Regions from separate parts of the Stenotrophomonas tuberculopleuritidis genome, predicted to be linked through region 1. Evidence: riboswitches for the same ligand, from Rfam matches in the RefSeq annotation. Region 1 holds a riboswitch; the other holds the start of a gene.
The links. A riboswitch is a leader RNA that binds a small molecule or an ion and turns the genes downstream of it on or off. The one in region 1 is predicted to bind cobalamin.
Positions count from the first base shown of each region.

Region 2: it holds a riboswitch for cobalamin, as region 1 does, so the genes downstream of both, btuB (TonB-dependent vitamin B12 receptor) here and metE (5-methyltetrahydropteroyltriglutamate--homocysteine S-methyltransferase) in region 1, are expected to answer to the same signal.

Region 1 is NZ_CP130831.1:271,417-279,030, reverse strand. Features, by position in the region: gene Q5Z10_RS01200 (patatin-like phospholipase family protein) at 1-777, opposite strand, end outside; gene Q5Z10_RS01195 (bifunctional nicotinamide-nucleotide adenylyltransferase/Nudix hydroxylase) at 989-2,038, shown strand; gene Q5Z10_RS01190 (nicotinate phosphoribosyltransferase) at 2,103-3,512, shown strand; cobalamin riboswitch at 3,604-3,835, shown strand; gene metE (5-methyltetrahydropteroyltriglutamate--homocysteine S-methyltransferase) at 4,056-6,353, shown strand; gene Q5Z10_RS01180 (epoxyqueuosine reductase QueH) at 6,417-7,088, shown strand; gene pncA (bifunctional nicotinamidase/pyrazinamidase) at 7,145-7,614, shown strand, end outside.
Region 2 is NZ_CP130831.1:552,384-559,997, reverse strand. Features, by position in the region: gene Q5Z10_RS02570 (histidine phosphatase family protein) at 1-362, opposite strand, end outside; gene Q5Z10_RS02565 (acyltransferase family protein) at 494-1,654, opposite strand; cobalamin riboswitch at 1,681-1,901, shown strand; gene btuB (TonB-dependent vitamin B12 receptor) at 2,019-3,860, shown strand; gene gph (phosphoglycolate phosphatase) at 3,931-4,602, opposite strand; gene Q5Z10_RS02550 (class I SAM-dependent methyltransferase) at 4,650-5,441, opposite strand; gene Q5Z10_RS02545 (LysR family transcriptional regulator) at 5,438-6,367, opposite strand; gene Q5Z10_RS02540 (NAD(P)-dependent oxidoreductase) at 6,469-7,107, shown strand; gene Q5Z10_RS02535 (MBL fold metallo-hydrolase) at 7,195-7,614, shown strand, end outside.

The DNA.
Region 1 (7,614 bases):
CAGCGGCAGCGTGCGTGGTTCGTTGTGCGAGATGCAGGTGGTGATCATCTGCAGGCTGATCGCATGCGGGCTGTCCGGCTCGCCGGCATAGCGCGGTGCAGCGTGCAGGTCGGCGAAGGTGAGCGGCGCGTCCAGCGGCTTGCCGGACAGCTGCTGCAGGCAGGTGTGCAGCCACTCGGTCAGCGCGGGCGTATCCGCATCGCGACCCAGCCCGCTGCACAGGCCCAGCAGGTTGCGCCGCGCCACCCGCGCCACCCGCAGCGCGGCAGCAGCCACGCCCGCACCATAGGCGCACAGCACCGACGGCAGCAGCGTCGCCGCCACGCCGCTCCAGCCGCCGCCCCACCACCCCAGGCCCAGCAGCAGCGCCAACGACACCAGCACCTCCAGCGGCGCGATCTCGAACACGGCGACGGCCAGGCACAGCAGCTTGCGCGGCAGGCTGGCATTGCCGGTCAGCACCACCAGCAGCCGATAGGCGGCACGTGCACCGCGCGCCGGCTGGAACAGGCGGTAGATGAAGCCACGCTGCGACAGCTGCGCCGATACCGCCGACAGCCCGCCATAGCCGGCATCGTCGGGCAGCTGCTCGCCGGCCTGCTGGCGGCGATCGCCGCACGCCGCCGCCGCCGCCACCGCCGCGGCGATGGCCCCGGCCGAGGTGCCGCCGATGCTCTTGAAGCGGTAGTCACGGGCCAGCGCCAGTACCGCATTGGGGTACACGATGCCGCTGGTGATGCCGCCCTTCATGACCAGATCGCAGTACTTGTCCGCCACTGTCGTGCCCCATGCATGCCGTCCGCCGCGTGGATGCCAGTATGGCGCAGAGGCTTCTCAGGGCCTGAGAACGGCAGCCCAGTCCGGGCAGCACGCCGCGGCGTTCAGCAGACGGCATGGCTGCGGGCTTGACCGCCTGCACCATCGGCGTAGCATCTGCGGCAAGCCAAGGGACAGACCCGCGGCTGCCACAACGACATGAGGGATTCTCATGGAATTCGACTATCTGGTTTTCATCGGGCGTTTCGAGCCCTTCCACAACGGCCACGCCGCCGTTGCCCGCCTGGCCCTGAGCCGGGCCCGCAAGCTGATCTTCCTGGTCGGCTCTGCCGATACCCCCCGCAGCCTGCGCAATCCCTGGACCGTGGCCGAACGCGCCGTGATGATCCAGGCCGCCCTCGACGGCCACACCGACCGCCTGCTGATCCGCCCGCTGCGCGACCACCTGTACAACGAAGCGCAGTGGATCGCCAACGTGCAGCGCCAGGTGGCCGAAGCGCTGCGCAACGACGGTGCCGCCGCCGATGCGAAGGTTGGCCTGATCGGCATGGACAAGGATGCCTCCAGCTACTACCTGCGCGAATTCCCGCAGTGGCCGCTGGTCGATGTGCAGCACACCGCCACCCTGTCGGCCACCGAACTGCGGCGTTACCTGTTCGAAGCCGGTGACGTGGATTTCCACGGTGCGCTGCTGATGCTGCGGGGCAACGTGCCGGCGCCGGTGTACGACATGCTCGAAGCGTTCCGCAAGAGCGCACCTGCCTACGGCCAGCTGGTGGCCGAGTACCGCTTCATCGAACAGTACAAGGCGGCCTGGAAGGATGCGCCCTATGCGCCCACCTTCGTCACCACCGATGCGGTGGTGGTGCATTCGGGCCACGTGCTGCTGGTGCGGCGCCGTTCGGAACCCGGCAAGGGCCTGTGGGCGCTGCCCGGCGGCTTCGTCGGCCAGGAGCAGAGCCTGCTTGACAGCTGCCTGCGCGAACTGCGCGAGGAAACCCGGCTGAAGATCCCACTGCCCGTGCTGAAGGGATCGCTGAAGGGCCAGCAGGTGTTCGACCACCCCGACCGCAGCCAGCGTGGCCGCACCATCACCCACGGTTTCCACTTCGAGTTCCCGGCCGGTGAGCTGCCGCCGGTGCGTGGCGGCGACGATGCCGACAAGGCGCGCTGGATTCCGGTCAGCGAAGCGCTGGACATGGGCCCGCAGCTGTTCGAAGACCACCTGCACATCCTGGAGTATTTCCTCGGCCGCGGCTGACAGGCCCGGCTTTCCCACTGGCGGACAGACCGCCGGTGTCACTCGACGCGAAGGAGCTTCCGTCATGCAGTACCTCGATAATCTTCTCCTCAACACCGACAGCTACAAGGCCAGCCACTGGCTGCAGTACCCGCCGGGTACCGATGCCACGTTCTTCTACGTGGAATCGCGTGGCGGCCTGCACGACCGCACGGTGTTCTTCGGCCTGCAGGCGATCCTCAAGGATGCGCTGGCACGGCCGGTCACCCACGCCGACATCGACGACGCCGCTGCGGTGTTCGCCGCCCATGGCGAACCGTTCAACGAGGCCGGCTGGCGCGACATCGTCGACCGCCTGGGCGGCCACCTGCCGGTGCGCATCCGCGCCGTGCCCGAGGGCAGTGTGGTGCCCACGCACCAAGCGCTGATGACCATCGAGTCGACCGATCCGGCGGCGTTCTGGGTGCCCTCGTACCTGGAAACCCTGCTGCTGCGTGTGTGGTACCCGGTCACCGTGGCCACCATCAGCTGGCATGCGCGGCAGACCATCGCCGGCTTCCTGCAGCAGACCAGCGACGACCCGCAGGGGCAGCTGCCGTTCAAGCTGCACGACTTCGGCGCGCGCGGCGTATCCAGCCTGGAATCGGCCGCACTGGGCGGTGCCGCGCACCTGGTCAGTTTCCTCGGTACCGATACCGTGTCGGCGCTGTGCCTGGCCCGCGCGCACTACCACGCGCCGATGGCGGGTTATTCCATTCCCGCTGCCGAGCACAGCACCATCACCAGCTGGGGCCGCGAGCGGGAAGTGGAGGCGTACCGCAACATGCTGCGCCAGTTCGGCAAGCCAGGCGCGATCGTCGCAGTGGTGTCGGACAGCTACGACATCTTCCGCGCCATCAGCGAGCACTGGGGCACGACGTTGCGCGATGAAGTGGTGGCCTCGGGTGCGACACTGGTGATCCGCCCGGATTCGGGTGATCCGGTGGAGATCGTTGCCGAAAGCCTGCGCAGGCTGGACGAGGCCTTTGGGCACACGCTCAATGCCAAGGGCTACCGCGTACTCAACCACGTGCGCGTGATCCAGGGGGATGGCATCAACCCCGGCACGATCCGCGCGATCCTGCAGCGAACGACCGGAGACGGCTATTCGGCCGACAACGTGGCCTTCGGCATGGGTGGCGCCCTGCTGCAGCGGCTGGACCGGGATACCCAGAAGTTCGCGCTGAAGTGTTCGGCGGCCCGCATCGATGGCCAGTGGGCCGATGTCTACAAGGATCCGGTCACCGATGCCGGCAAGACCAGCAAGCGTGGCCGCATGCGCCTGCTGCGGCGGGTCGCCGATGGCAGCCTGCACACGGTGCCGCTGCCCGCCGACGGTGATGAGCGCCTGCCGCCCGGCTGCGAAGATGCGATGGTGACCGTGTGGGAAAACGGCCGCCTCCTGCACGACCAGCGCCTGGATGACATCCGCGCGCGCGCCGCGGCCCAGCACTGAGACCGCCACGCCCCGGGCCCGGCCGGCGATGCACGCCGCGCCGGGTCCTCTGCTGCTGGCTGCCGCCCCTTGACCATTGCCGCCAACCGGCCTACCTTGTGCACGCCGAAGGTATCCATCTCTTCATGCGAATGAAGGGATGGATTTAAACGGGAATCCGGTGAAGGCGCGTCGCGCGCCCATTCCGGAGCTGCCCCGCAGCGGTGAATGGAAACGAATCCTGCCAACAGCACTGGGCATGCGCCTGGGAAGCGGCAGGTACTAGGTGGGCCGCACGGCCCGTGTCCATCAGCCCGAATACCGGCCCCGGCCGGGGGACACGACCGTCCCCTGACTCGACCTGGACTCTCCGCGGGGAGGGTTGCCGGGACCAGCGACGTCCTGCCTGAGCGGGATGCGTGGTCACGTGCGCCCTTTTCACGGCATCCGGTTCGCCCGCGGGGGCGAAGGTCGCTGGCAAGGCGCCCGTGGACCGGCAACGGTACGCGTCGCCCTGCAGTTCCTTCGTTCCTCAATGCCGATACGCAATGAGGACACGCTGCAATGACCACTGTTACCAACCTGGGCTTCCCCCGCATCGGCGCCAAGCGCGAACTGAAGCGGGCGCTCGAACGCCACTGGGCCGGCGATGACGATGCCGCCACCCTGCTGGCCACCGCCGCCGCACTGCGCGCGCGGCACTGGCAGCTGCAGATCGAGGCCGGTGTGGATGTGCCGCCGAGCAACGATTTCAGCCTGTATGACCAGGTACTGGATACCGCCTGGCTGTTCGATGCCATTCCCGAACGTTACCGTGCGCTGGCGGCGCGCGATCCGCTGGCCGCCTACTTCGCCACCGCGCGCGGGCTGCAGCGCGATGGCACCGACCTGCGCGCGCTGGAAATGACCAAGTGGTTCGACACCAACTATCACTATCTGGTGCCGGAACTGCATGCCGGCCAGGCGTTCACGCTGCGGGGCGACAAGCCGCTGGCCGAGTTCAACGAAGCCAGGGCGCTGGGCATCCATACCCGCCCGGTGCTGCTGGGGCCGGTCAGCTTCCTGCTGCTGTCCAAGACTACCGACGGCAGCAACGCACTGGCCCTGCTGGACGCACTGCTGCCGGCCTACGTGCAGCTGCTCGGCCAGCTGGCCGATGCCGGTGCCGACTGGGTGCAGCTGGATGAGCCGCTGCTGGTGCAGGACCTGGGCCCCGATGCGCACGCCGCCTTTGAACGGGCCTATGCGGCGCTGGCCGCGGCGAAGCGCCCGAAGCTGCTGGTCGCCACCTACTTTGGTGCGCTGGACGACAACCTCGGCCTGGCGGCGCGGCTGCCGGTGGATGGCCTGCACGTGGACCTGGTACGCGCACCGGAACAGCTGGATGCACTGCTGAAGGTCCTGCCGGCCGAGCGCGTGCTGTCTGCCGGCCTGGTCAACGGCCGCAACATCTGGCGCACGCACCTGGACAACGCCCTGATCCTGGCCCGCTTCGCCCACGTCAACCGGGGTGCCGACAAGCTGTGGCTGGCACCGTCGTGTTCGCTGCTGCACAGTCCGGTCGACCTGTCGCTGGAGAAGAAGCTGGATGACGAACTGAAGGGCTGGCTGGCGTTCTCGACCCAGAAGCTGCAGGAACTGCGCCTGCTGGCCGATGCGCTGGACGGCAAGGCCAGCGCCGATGCCGGGCTGGCCGCCAACCGCGCCGCGCTGGAGGGCCGCCGCCGTTCGCCGCGCGTGCACAACCCGGCCGTGGCCGCGCGCCTGGAGGCGCTCACCGCCGCCGATGCCCAGCGCCACAGCGCCTACCCGCAGCGCCGCACCGCGCAGCACGCCGCGCTGCAGCTGCCGCTGCTGCCGACCACCACGATCGGCTCGTTCCCGCAGACCCTGGAGGTGCGCGAGGCACGTGCCCGGTTCAAGTCCGGCAAGCTCGGCCTGGCCGAGTACGAGGCGTTCCTGGAACAACAGACCGCGCAAGCCGTGCGCGTGCAGGAAGAGCTCGGCCTGGACGTACTGGTGCACGGTGAGTTCGAGCGCAACGACATGGTGGAGTATTTCGGCGAGCAGCTGCAGGGCTTTGCGTTCACCGGCAATGGCTGGGTGCAGAGCTATGGCTCGCGTTGCGTGAAGCCGCCGGTCATCTTCGGCGATGTCAGCCGTCCGCAGCCGATGACCGTGCGCTGGTCCAGCTACGCACAATCGCTCACCGACAAGCCGATGAAGGGCATGCTGACCGGTCCGGTGACCGTGCTGCAGTGGTCATTCGTGCGCGATGACCAGGAACGCGATGTCACCTGCCGGCAGATCGCGCTGGCGCTGCGCGATGAAGTACACGATCTGGAGGCGGCCGGCATCGGCGTGATCCAGGTGGACGAACCGGCGATCCGCGAAGGCCTGCCGCTGCGACGCGCGCAGTGGCGCGCCTATCTGGACTGGGCGGTGGAATCATTCCGCATCAGCACCAGCGGCGTGCGCGATGCCACCCAGATCCATACCCACATGTGCTACTCCGAGTTCAACGACATCATCCACTCGGTCGCCGCGATGGACGCCGACGTGATCTCGATCGAGACCTCGCGCTCGCGCATGGAACTGCTGGACGCGTTCGTGAAGTTCAACTATCCCAACGAGATCGGCCCGGGCGTGTATGACATCCACTCGCCGCGGGTGCCGGACAAGGCCGAGATGGTTGACCTGCTGCGCCGGGCGCTGGCCGTGCTGAAGCCGGAACAGCTGTGGGTGAACCCGGATTGCGGGCTGAAGACCCGCGGTTGGCCCGAAACCCGCGCGGCGCTGCAGGCGCTGGTCGCCGCCGCAGTGGAGCTGCGCAGCGAACACGAAGACGCCCGCGTCGCCTGATTCTTTCCCGCAATCCGATGCACGGGCCGCCGCCGTTGCCGGCGGCCCGTGCGGTACTGAACGATGACCGAACTCCAGCGCCCCACCCTGACCCTGCCCGACAACGGCCAGCGCCTGCTGCTGCATTCCTGCTGCGCACCGTGTTCGGGCGAAGTCATGGAGGCGATCACCGCCTCCGGGATCGACTACGCGATCTTCTTCTACAACCCCAACATCCACCCGGTGAAGGAGTACGAGCTGCGCAAGCAGGAGAACATCCGCTTCGCCGAGCAGCACGGCATTCCCTTCATCGACTGCGACTACGACACCGACAACTGGTTCAGCCGCGCGCGCGGCATGGAGAACGAACCCGAGCGCGGCATCCGCTGCACGATGTGCTTTGACATGCGCTTCGAGCGCACCGCGCTGTATGCGCATGAGCACGGCTACGACACCATCAGCTCGTCGCTGGGCATTTCGCGCTGGAAGAACATGGCGCAGATCAACGAGTGCGGTGTCCGCGCCGCTTCGCGCTATGAGGGCCTGCAGTACTGGGACTACAACTGGCGCAAGGGCGGCGGTGCCAGCCGCATGATCGAGATCAGCAAGCGCGAGCAGTTCTACCAGCAGGAGTACTGCGGCTGTGTGTACTCGCTGCGCGACGCCAACCGCCACCGCCGCGAGACGGGCCGCCCACGCATCCAGATCGGCCTGCTGTATTACGGCCAGGACAACGACGCGCCCGGCGGCGATTGACGTCCGTGCGAGGGGCGGCCACGCTGGTCGCCCCTCTTCCGTTGTACGGACCTGCCATGACCGCCCTGCCCGCCGACATCGCCCTGCTGGTGATCGACCTGCAGCCGGACTTCATGCCCGGCGGCGCGCTGGCCTGTGACCAGGGCGACGCCCTGGTGGCACCGATCGCCCGCCTGCTGGCCGAGCGCCGCTACCGCACGGTGGTGGCCACCCAGGACTGGCACCCGGCCGACCACGCCTCGTTCGCCAGCCAGCATCCGGGGCACCTGCCGTTCGAAGCCATCCTGCTGCACGCACAGCCGCAGACCCTGTGGCCGGACCACTGCGTGCAGGGCAGCGACGGTGCCGTGCTGCACCCGGGCGTGGACTGGACCGTGGCCGACCTGATCCTGCGCAAGGGCACCCGCCAGCAGGTGGATTCGTACAGCGCGTTCCGCGAGAACCATGGCCCCGATGGCACCCGTCCGGCGACCGGCCTGGCCGGCTGGCTGCACGAGCGCGGTATCCGCGAAGTGCATGTGTGCGG
Region 2 (7,614 bases), 280 kb from region 1:
GCGATGCGCCGTTCGAAGTGGCCCCAGCTTTCGCCGTTGGGCGGCGGGAACGAATGCGGATCGGCATGGAAGGCGGCCAGCGCGTCCTCCGGCAGATCGAACAGCGACTGCCCGTCCCAATCGCCGAAATCCAGTTCCTCCCACTCCTCGTCCGACTCCACGTCCAGCCCGCGCGGGGTGGCCAAGGCCATTGCCGTATGCAGGGAACGCAGGCGTGGCGAACTGATCACCCGTTCCCAGTGCTGGCCGGCGTAGGCCTCGACCAGCTCCTGTGGCAGGCGGGCCAGCTGGGGGGGATCGCTGCGGCCATCGAGGAATTCATCACGACCGTTGCCGGCATGACGGACCAGGTCGAGGATCATGGCGCGGGAACCGCGCGCATGGGGCGGCCCCGGGGCGGGCACGCGCAGCGCGTGGGACAGGTCGACGATTGCAGCAACATCATGGGCACGACTCACTTCCAGACAGCATCCCCGCAGCGGGGCGCACCATTCTAGCGTGGCCCACTCTCCGCCGGTCCGGAACGAAGGCCTGCGCGAGGCACGGACAATGACGCCATCATGCGCTTGCCCAGCCGTATCATCGGCGCTTCAACGCAGCGGTGCCCCAGCGCGGCCAGCGGCAGCGACACCGCCAGGACCACTGCGGCACATACCAGATAACCGGCTGTTCCCTCACCGGTCACGCCGAGTACGCGGCCGAACACCGGCCCCAGCACGGCAATCACGATCGGATGACCGAGGTAGAGCGAATAGCTCACCGTGCCCAGCCAGGCCGTCGTGCGATTGACCAGCCAGCGTGGGGGGCATTGCGAGCAGCCGAGCAACAGCGCCAGATAGCCCAGGCCGGTCAGCTGCCATTGACCGGCGCCGCTCCATCCACCCACGATCCCCGTCACGACCAGCAGCAGTATCAGCGCGCCGGTGATGTTCAACGCCATCCCCCACCGCCGCGCCGGCGCCGGCGCCAACCGCGAAAGTGCGCTGTGCATGTGGAAGGCCACCAGGCCCATCGCAAACACCGGCCCGTGCCTCAGCCAGCCATACCCCCCCAGCGATGCGGCTGCGCGTGCGCCCAGCCAGCCGTTGCCTGCCAACGCTGCCAGACCCAGCAGGCACAACAGCAGGATCCACGCTCTCCGGCCGTTGTTCACCAGCAGGATCAGCGCGGGGAAGATGGCATAGAACAGCATTTCCACGCCCACCGCCCAGCTGGCCCAGACGATGCCCTGCTCCCAGCCGGGGAACAGATTGAAGGTAAAGGTGGCATTGGCGACGATCTCGGCCCAGGGATGACCGGCATGACTGCCCCGGCCATCCCTGAAAACAGAGAATGCCAGCAGGACGTAGAACAGCGGAGCGATGCGCAGGAACCGGTGCAGATAGAAACTCAGCAACGGCCGACCGCTGGCCTGGTGGCGAGGGAGGGTGTAGCACAGCGAGAACGCGCTGATCACGAAGAACAGGGCGACGCCGGTGGCCCCCAGCTGCAGTATCGGCAACAACCAGCCCGCCACGGGCAGCGCCGGCGCCGGCATCGACTGTACGTGGAACAACACGACATACACGGCAGCCAAGCCCCGAAGTGAATCGAGGAACTGCAGGCGGTCCTTTGCAACCATCATCCAATTTCCAACGGGCGAGCAGGTGACCACCTCACTCTACCAGCTGGTGATGCCGTAGACTGCGCGCACTTCCAGGTGACCTGCGGCCCTGCCGGCAGGTTGAAACGGGAAGCCGGTGACGCGTGGCAACACGCCATGCCGGCGCTGCCCCCGCAACGGTAAGCACGTCAGTTCCAGGCAACCCGCCACTGTGCCGCAGGCATGGGAAGGCGCCTGGACGGTGGCCTCGCGCCACCTGGCGGCGAGCCCGGAGACCGGCCCGGAAGCCTCAGGTCGCGATGCGGTGGGCATGGCGCTGGACGCGCATGGCGATCGCCGTCGCGTCGGCGCTTGCCTGTCCCTGCGACTCCTCCCCTTCGCCGCGCGGGCGTGCGCGGCACCTGGAGTCCCCCCGATGAAGCTGCAGATTTCCGTGTTGTCACTGGCCATGCTGGCCGCCCTGCCCGCGCTGGCCCGCGCCGATGCAGGCACCGCCGACCTGGACCAGGTGCTGGTCACCGCCACCCGCACCCCCATCGCCCTGCAGGACAGCATCGCGCCGGCACAGGTGATCGACCGCGCCCAGATCGAATCCAGCCAGGCGACCTCGCTGCAGGAACTGCTGCAGGGCCGTGCCGGCATCAACCTGACCAACGCCGGCGGCCTGGGCAAGCAGAGCTCGCTGTTCCTGCGCGGCACCAATTCCTCGCACACCGTGGTACTGGTGGATGGCGTGCGCATCAACAGCGCCGACCTCGGCCTGGCGATGTACCAGGACCTGCCGCTGGCGCAGATCGAGCGCGTGGAAATCGTGCGCGGCCCCCAGTCCAGCCTGTACGGCGCCGATGCCATCGGCGGCGTGATCCAGATCTTCACCCGCCGCAACCAGGGCGACTTCGCACCGCACTTCCAGCTCGGTGGCGGCAGCAACGGCCTGCGTGAAGCCAGTGGCGGCATCGGTGGCGGCACCGAGCGCGGCTGGTTCGGCGCCGACATTGCCTACCAGCACTCGGATGGCATCGACGCCTGCCGGGGCTCGGCCACGCTGTTCGCCGGCTGCTTCGCCGATGAGCCCGACCGCGATGGCTATCGCAACGTGTCCAAGAGCCTGCGCGGCGGCTACACCTTCAGCCCGCAGTGGAGCGTGGAAGGCAGCGCGCTGCGCGCCGATGGCGAGAACCACTACGACGGCTACTACAACTACTCCGAAACGCGCCAGCAGGTGCTGGCCGGCAAGCTGCGCTACACCCCGTCCGAACGGCTGGCGCTGACCGCCAATGTCGGCCGCAGCGACAACGAATCGGACAATCGCGGTGATTTCGACGCGCACGGCAGCGCACAGACGCACCGCGACAGTGCATCGCTGCAGGCCGACATCGGCGTGGCCGACGGCCAGCTGCTGAGCGCCGGCGTCGACTGGAGCGAGGACAACCTGGATGGCAGCAGCGCAGGCTATCTGGTCGAAAGCCGCCGCAACACCGGTGTGTTCATGCAGTACCAGGCCCGCTTCGGCCGCCACCAGCTGCAGGCCAGTGCGCGCAATGACGACAATGCGCAGTTCGGCAATCACGCCACCGGCAGCCTCGGCTGGGCGATGGCGCTGGTTCATGGCCTGCGCATCAACGCCAGCTATGGCACCGCCTTCAAGGCACCGACCTTCAGCGACCTGTACGACCCGTGGAGTGGCGTGCCGACGCTGGACCCGGAGACCTCGAAGAGCGCCAACATCGGCATCTCGCAGCAGGGCCAGGGCTGGCATTGGGGCCTGGACCTGTATGAAACCCGCATCGATGACCTGATCACCTATGACGCCGCAACCTTCAGGATGCAGCAGATCGAGAAGGCACGGATCCGCGGCGCCGAACTGACCGGTGGCGTCGTGCTGGCCGGCTTCGATGTCAACGCCCAGCTGAGCTACACCGACCCGCGCAACCGCACCCGTGGCAGCACGCAGTTCGACAACTGGCTGCCGCGCCGTGCACAGCAGACCGCGCGCCTGGACGTGGACCGCCGCTTCGGCGACTTCCGCGCTGGGCTGACCGTGCAGGGCGCCGGCAAGCGCTACGACGATGCCGCCAATGCGGTGAAGCTGGCCGGCTACGGCACGCTGGACCTGCGCGCGGAATACGCGCTGACGCCGTCGTGGTCGGTACTGGCACGCGCGGCCAATGTGTTCGACCGCCGCTACGAAACCGTGGCGTGGTTCAACCAGCCCGGTCGCGAGTATCAGCTGAGCGTGCGTTACCAGCCGAAATAGCAGAACACGCCATCGACGCATGGCGTCGATCGACAGGATCGGTAGCGCCGGGCCATGCCCGGCGAGCGCTTCACGGTGTCCGAATGTCGGCAGCCAACCCCGGCAGTTCGCGCAGATCGTCGATCACCGCCACCGCCTTCGCGTTGTCCAGGTCCAGGCCACGTGGATAGCCATAACGCACCAGTGCGATCGGCATGCCGGCATCGTCGGCCGCACGGTAGTCGGTCAGCGAATCGCCGACCATCAGGCACTGCGCCACGGGCAGGCCGAAGTGGGCCGCGATATGCCGCAGCGGCTCCCCACTGGGCTTGCGCTGCGGCAGCGAATCCCCCCCCAGCACCAGCGCGAACGCATCACCGATACCCAGGTGCTGCAGCAACGGCGGCACCAGCGCTGCGGGCTTGTTGGTGCAGATGGCCAGCGGCACATGGCGTGCCCGCAGCTGCGCCAGTGCGTCGGTCACGCCATCGAACAGGCGCGGGCTGCGCAGCAGGCATTCGCGGTAATGCAGCATGAAGCCCGGCATCACCGTCGCCAGATCGACCTCGCGGCCGGCAGCGTGCAGCGCCTGTTCGACCAGGCGCCGCACACCGTCGCCGATCCAGTCCAGCACGGTGGCCTCGGGTACCCGAGCCACGCCGATGTCCTCCAGCGTGCGGTTCAACGCTTCGGCGATATCCGATGCGCTGTCGACCAGCGTGCCATCGAGATCGAACACGACCAACGGATAGGGATACGACATGGGACGGCACCTGTACGACGTGGGGCCGTCCATTGTACGCGGCAGCGTCAGCCGACCCGGCGTGCGCGGGTCGCCAGGAACGTGGGCAGGAAGCGGTCGATCAGGAAGCGCGGCTGCGGCTGCCAGTCTTCCATGAAGCGATCGATCACGAACCCTGCATCGAGCTGGCCGCCGAGCAGTTCAGCCAGGCTGTGGCCGAAGGTGAGTGCTTCGCCACGGGCCAGCTTGGCCTCGCGTGCAGCCGGCTCCAGGTCTTCCAGGTCCGAATACGGAATGGCGTACTGCGGCCGCATCAGGCCCTGCTCGCTCAGCTGCGGATCACGCGCGGCAACGAACACCACCGGATTGTAGAAGCTGGCCATCAGCAGGCCATCGCGTGCCAGCACGCGGTGGCATTCGGCCCACACCGGGCGGACATCGGGCACGTACAGATTCGAGATGGGATGGAACACCACGTCGAAACTGCCGTTGGCAAAGACACGCAGATCGCGCATGTCGCCCTGCACCGTGCGCAGGGACAGGCCATCGCGATCGGCCACGGCGCGATCCTGCGCCAACTGCCCGTCGGAAAGGTCGAACACCGTCACCTCGGCCCCTGCGGCAGCAAGCACCGGTGCCTGCTGGCCACCGGCCGAGGCCAGGCACAGGATGCGGCGGCCACGCACGTCGCCCAGCCAGTCCAGCGGCAGCGCGCGCGGGGTCAGGTGCACCTGCCAGCGCCCGTCGCGTGCGGCGGCGATCGTTTCTGCATCCACCGGTCGCGACCATTCCCGCACCTCGCTCGCCTGGCGGTCCCAGGCGGCGCGGTTGTGGTCGATGAAAGCCTGTCCATGGTTCATGCGTTCTCCTTGCCCGGGGGGCGCCAGTCCAGATCCTGGAACGCCGGGCTGGCAAAGCACTCGGCAAGGAACTCCAGGAATCGCCGCATGATAGCGGGCTGCTGTCGGCGCGAGGCGTACACCGCATGAATGCCCAGCTCGTCCAGGCTGTACGCGGGCAGCAGCTGGGTCAGCTCGCCACTGCGCAGCAGCGGCGCTACCTGGTAGGTCGGCAGCATGGCGATGCCGGCACCGGCACGTACCGCCTCCAGCAGCAACGAGGCTTCATTGGCACTGATGTTGCCGCCCACCGCCACCGACAGCGCGCGCCCATCGCGGTGCAGCTGCCACAGGCTCTTGCCCACGTAGTGGTGGGTCAGGCAGTTGTGTGCGGCCAGGTGCTCCGGCGCGGTGGGCGTGCCGCGCGCCTGCAGGTAGGCCGGCGTGGCGCACAGCACCGAGCGGCAGGTCGCCAGCCGCCGGGCGATCAGGCTGGGATCGATCTGGCGCGCGATGCGCACGGCCAGGTCGACCCGTTCTTCCACCAGGTTCACCGTGCGGTCGACCAGCAGCAGCTCGATGCGTGCGGCCGGATGACGCTTGACGAACGCGGCCACGGCCCGTGCCAGGTGACTCTGCCCGAACGACACGCTGGCGGTGACCCGCAGCGTGCCGTGCGGTTCCGGGTTGTCGCTGGCCAGCTCGCCCTGCAGCGCTTCGCCAATCGCCAGCATCTGCCGGAAGCGCGCCAGCGCGGCTTCCCCCGCCCCGGTCAGGCTGGTGCGGCGCGTGGTCCGGTGCAACAGGCGCGCGCCCAGCCACCCTTCGACCTCGGCCAGGTAGCGGCTGACCATCGCCCGTGACATGTCCAGCACGTCGGCGGCCGCGGTCAGGCTGCCGCGCTCGGCGACCTCGACGAACACGGTCATGGCGGTCAATCGGTCCATATGCTCGATCCATGCAACAAACAAGCGCGTTATACGCTGTTTTTCGACCGACTGCAGCGGCCTACAGTGGCCCCGTTCCCCACCTCTTACGGAGTTCCCCCATGAAAATCGCCCTCGTCGGTGCCACCGGCAACATCGGCCGCCAGATTGCCCGTCACGCCCTGGCCCGGGGTCACGCGCTGACCGTCATCGTGCGCAGCGCGCAGGACCTGCCGGACGAACTTGCCGGTGCCCATGCAGTGATCGCATCGCTGGAAGACCAGGACGCCCTGGTCGCGGCCATCGCCGGCCACGACGTGCTGGCCAGCGCCTATGGCCCGCGCCCGGGTGACGATGTCGGCCGCGTCGGCGAAGTGGCCGCGCAGCTGGCGGCGGCGGCACGCACGGCCGGCGTGCCGCGCCTGGTGGTCGTCGGCGGTGCCGGCAGCCTGGAAGTCGCGCCGGGCGTGCAGCTGGTCGATACCCCCGACTTCCCGGACGCCTACAAGCCGTATGCGCTAGCCCACCGGGAAGCGTTCAACCGCCTGCGGGCCGTCGATGACCTGGACTGGACCTTCTTCTCGCCGGCCGCCGAAATCGGCCCCGGTGAAGAGCGCGGCCAGTACCGCGTGCAGCCCAGGGCCTTCCTCGCCGATGCCAGCGGCCACAGCCGCATCAGCTACGCCGACTACGGCGCCGCGTTCGTCGCCGAGCTGGAAGCACACCAGTACCCGAAGCAGATCATCACGGCCGCGTACTGATCATGGCGTCCGCCGGGCATGGCCCGGCGCTACCCAGCTGTAGAGCCGGCCTGCGCTCGGCTCCCCATCCGACACAAGGAATTCCGAATGCGTACCGCTGCCCTGCTGCTTCCCCTCGCGCTGGCCGCCAGCTTCACCAGCGCGCCGTTGCTGGCTGCATCGGCCTCCTCCCCGGCGCCGGCTGCGGCGACGAAATCGCAGCTGCGCCTGCAGACCTTCCATCCCGGTCCACAGGCCATGTTCCCGGTGTCCTCGGTGCTGATCGAAGGCCGCCACGATGCGATCCTGGTCAACGCACAGTTCGGCGCCAGTGATGCGCGCAGGCTGGTGGATCTGATCCGCGCCAGCGGCAGGCAGCTGACCACGATCTACATCAGCCACGGCGATCCGGACTACTACTTCGGCCTGGCCACCCTGCAGGATGCGTTCCCGCAGGCACGCATCGTCGCCACTGCGCACACCGTCGCCCACATCCAGCAGACCCAGGCCAGCAAGCTGGCCTACTGG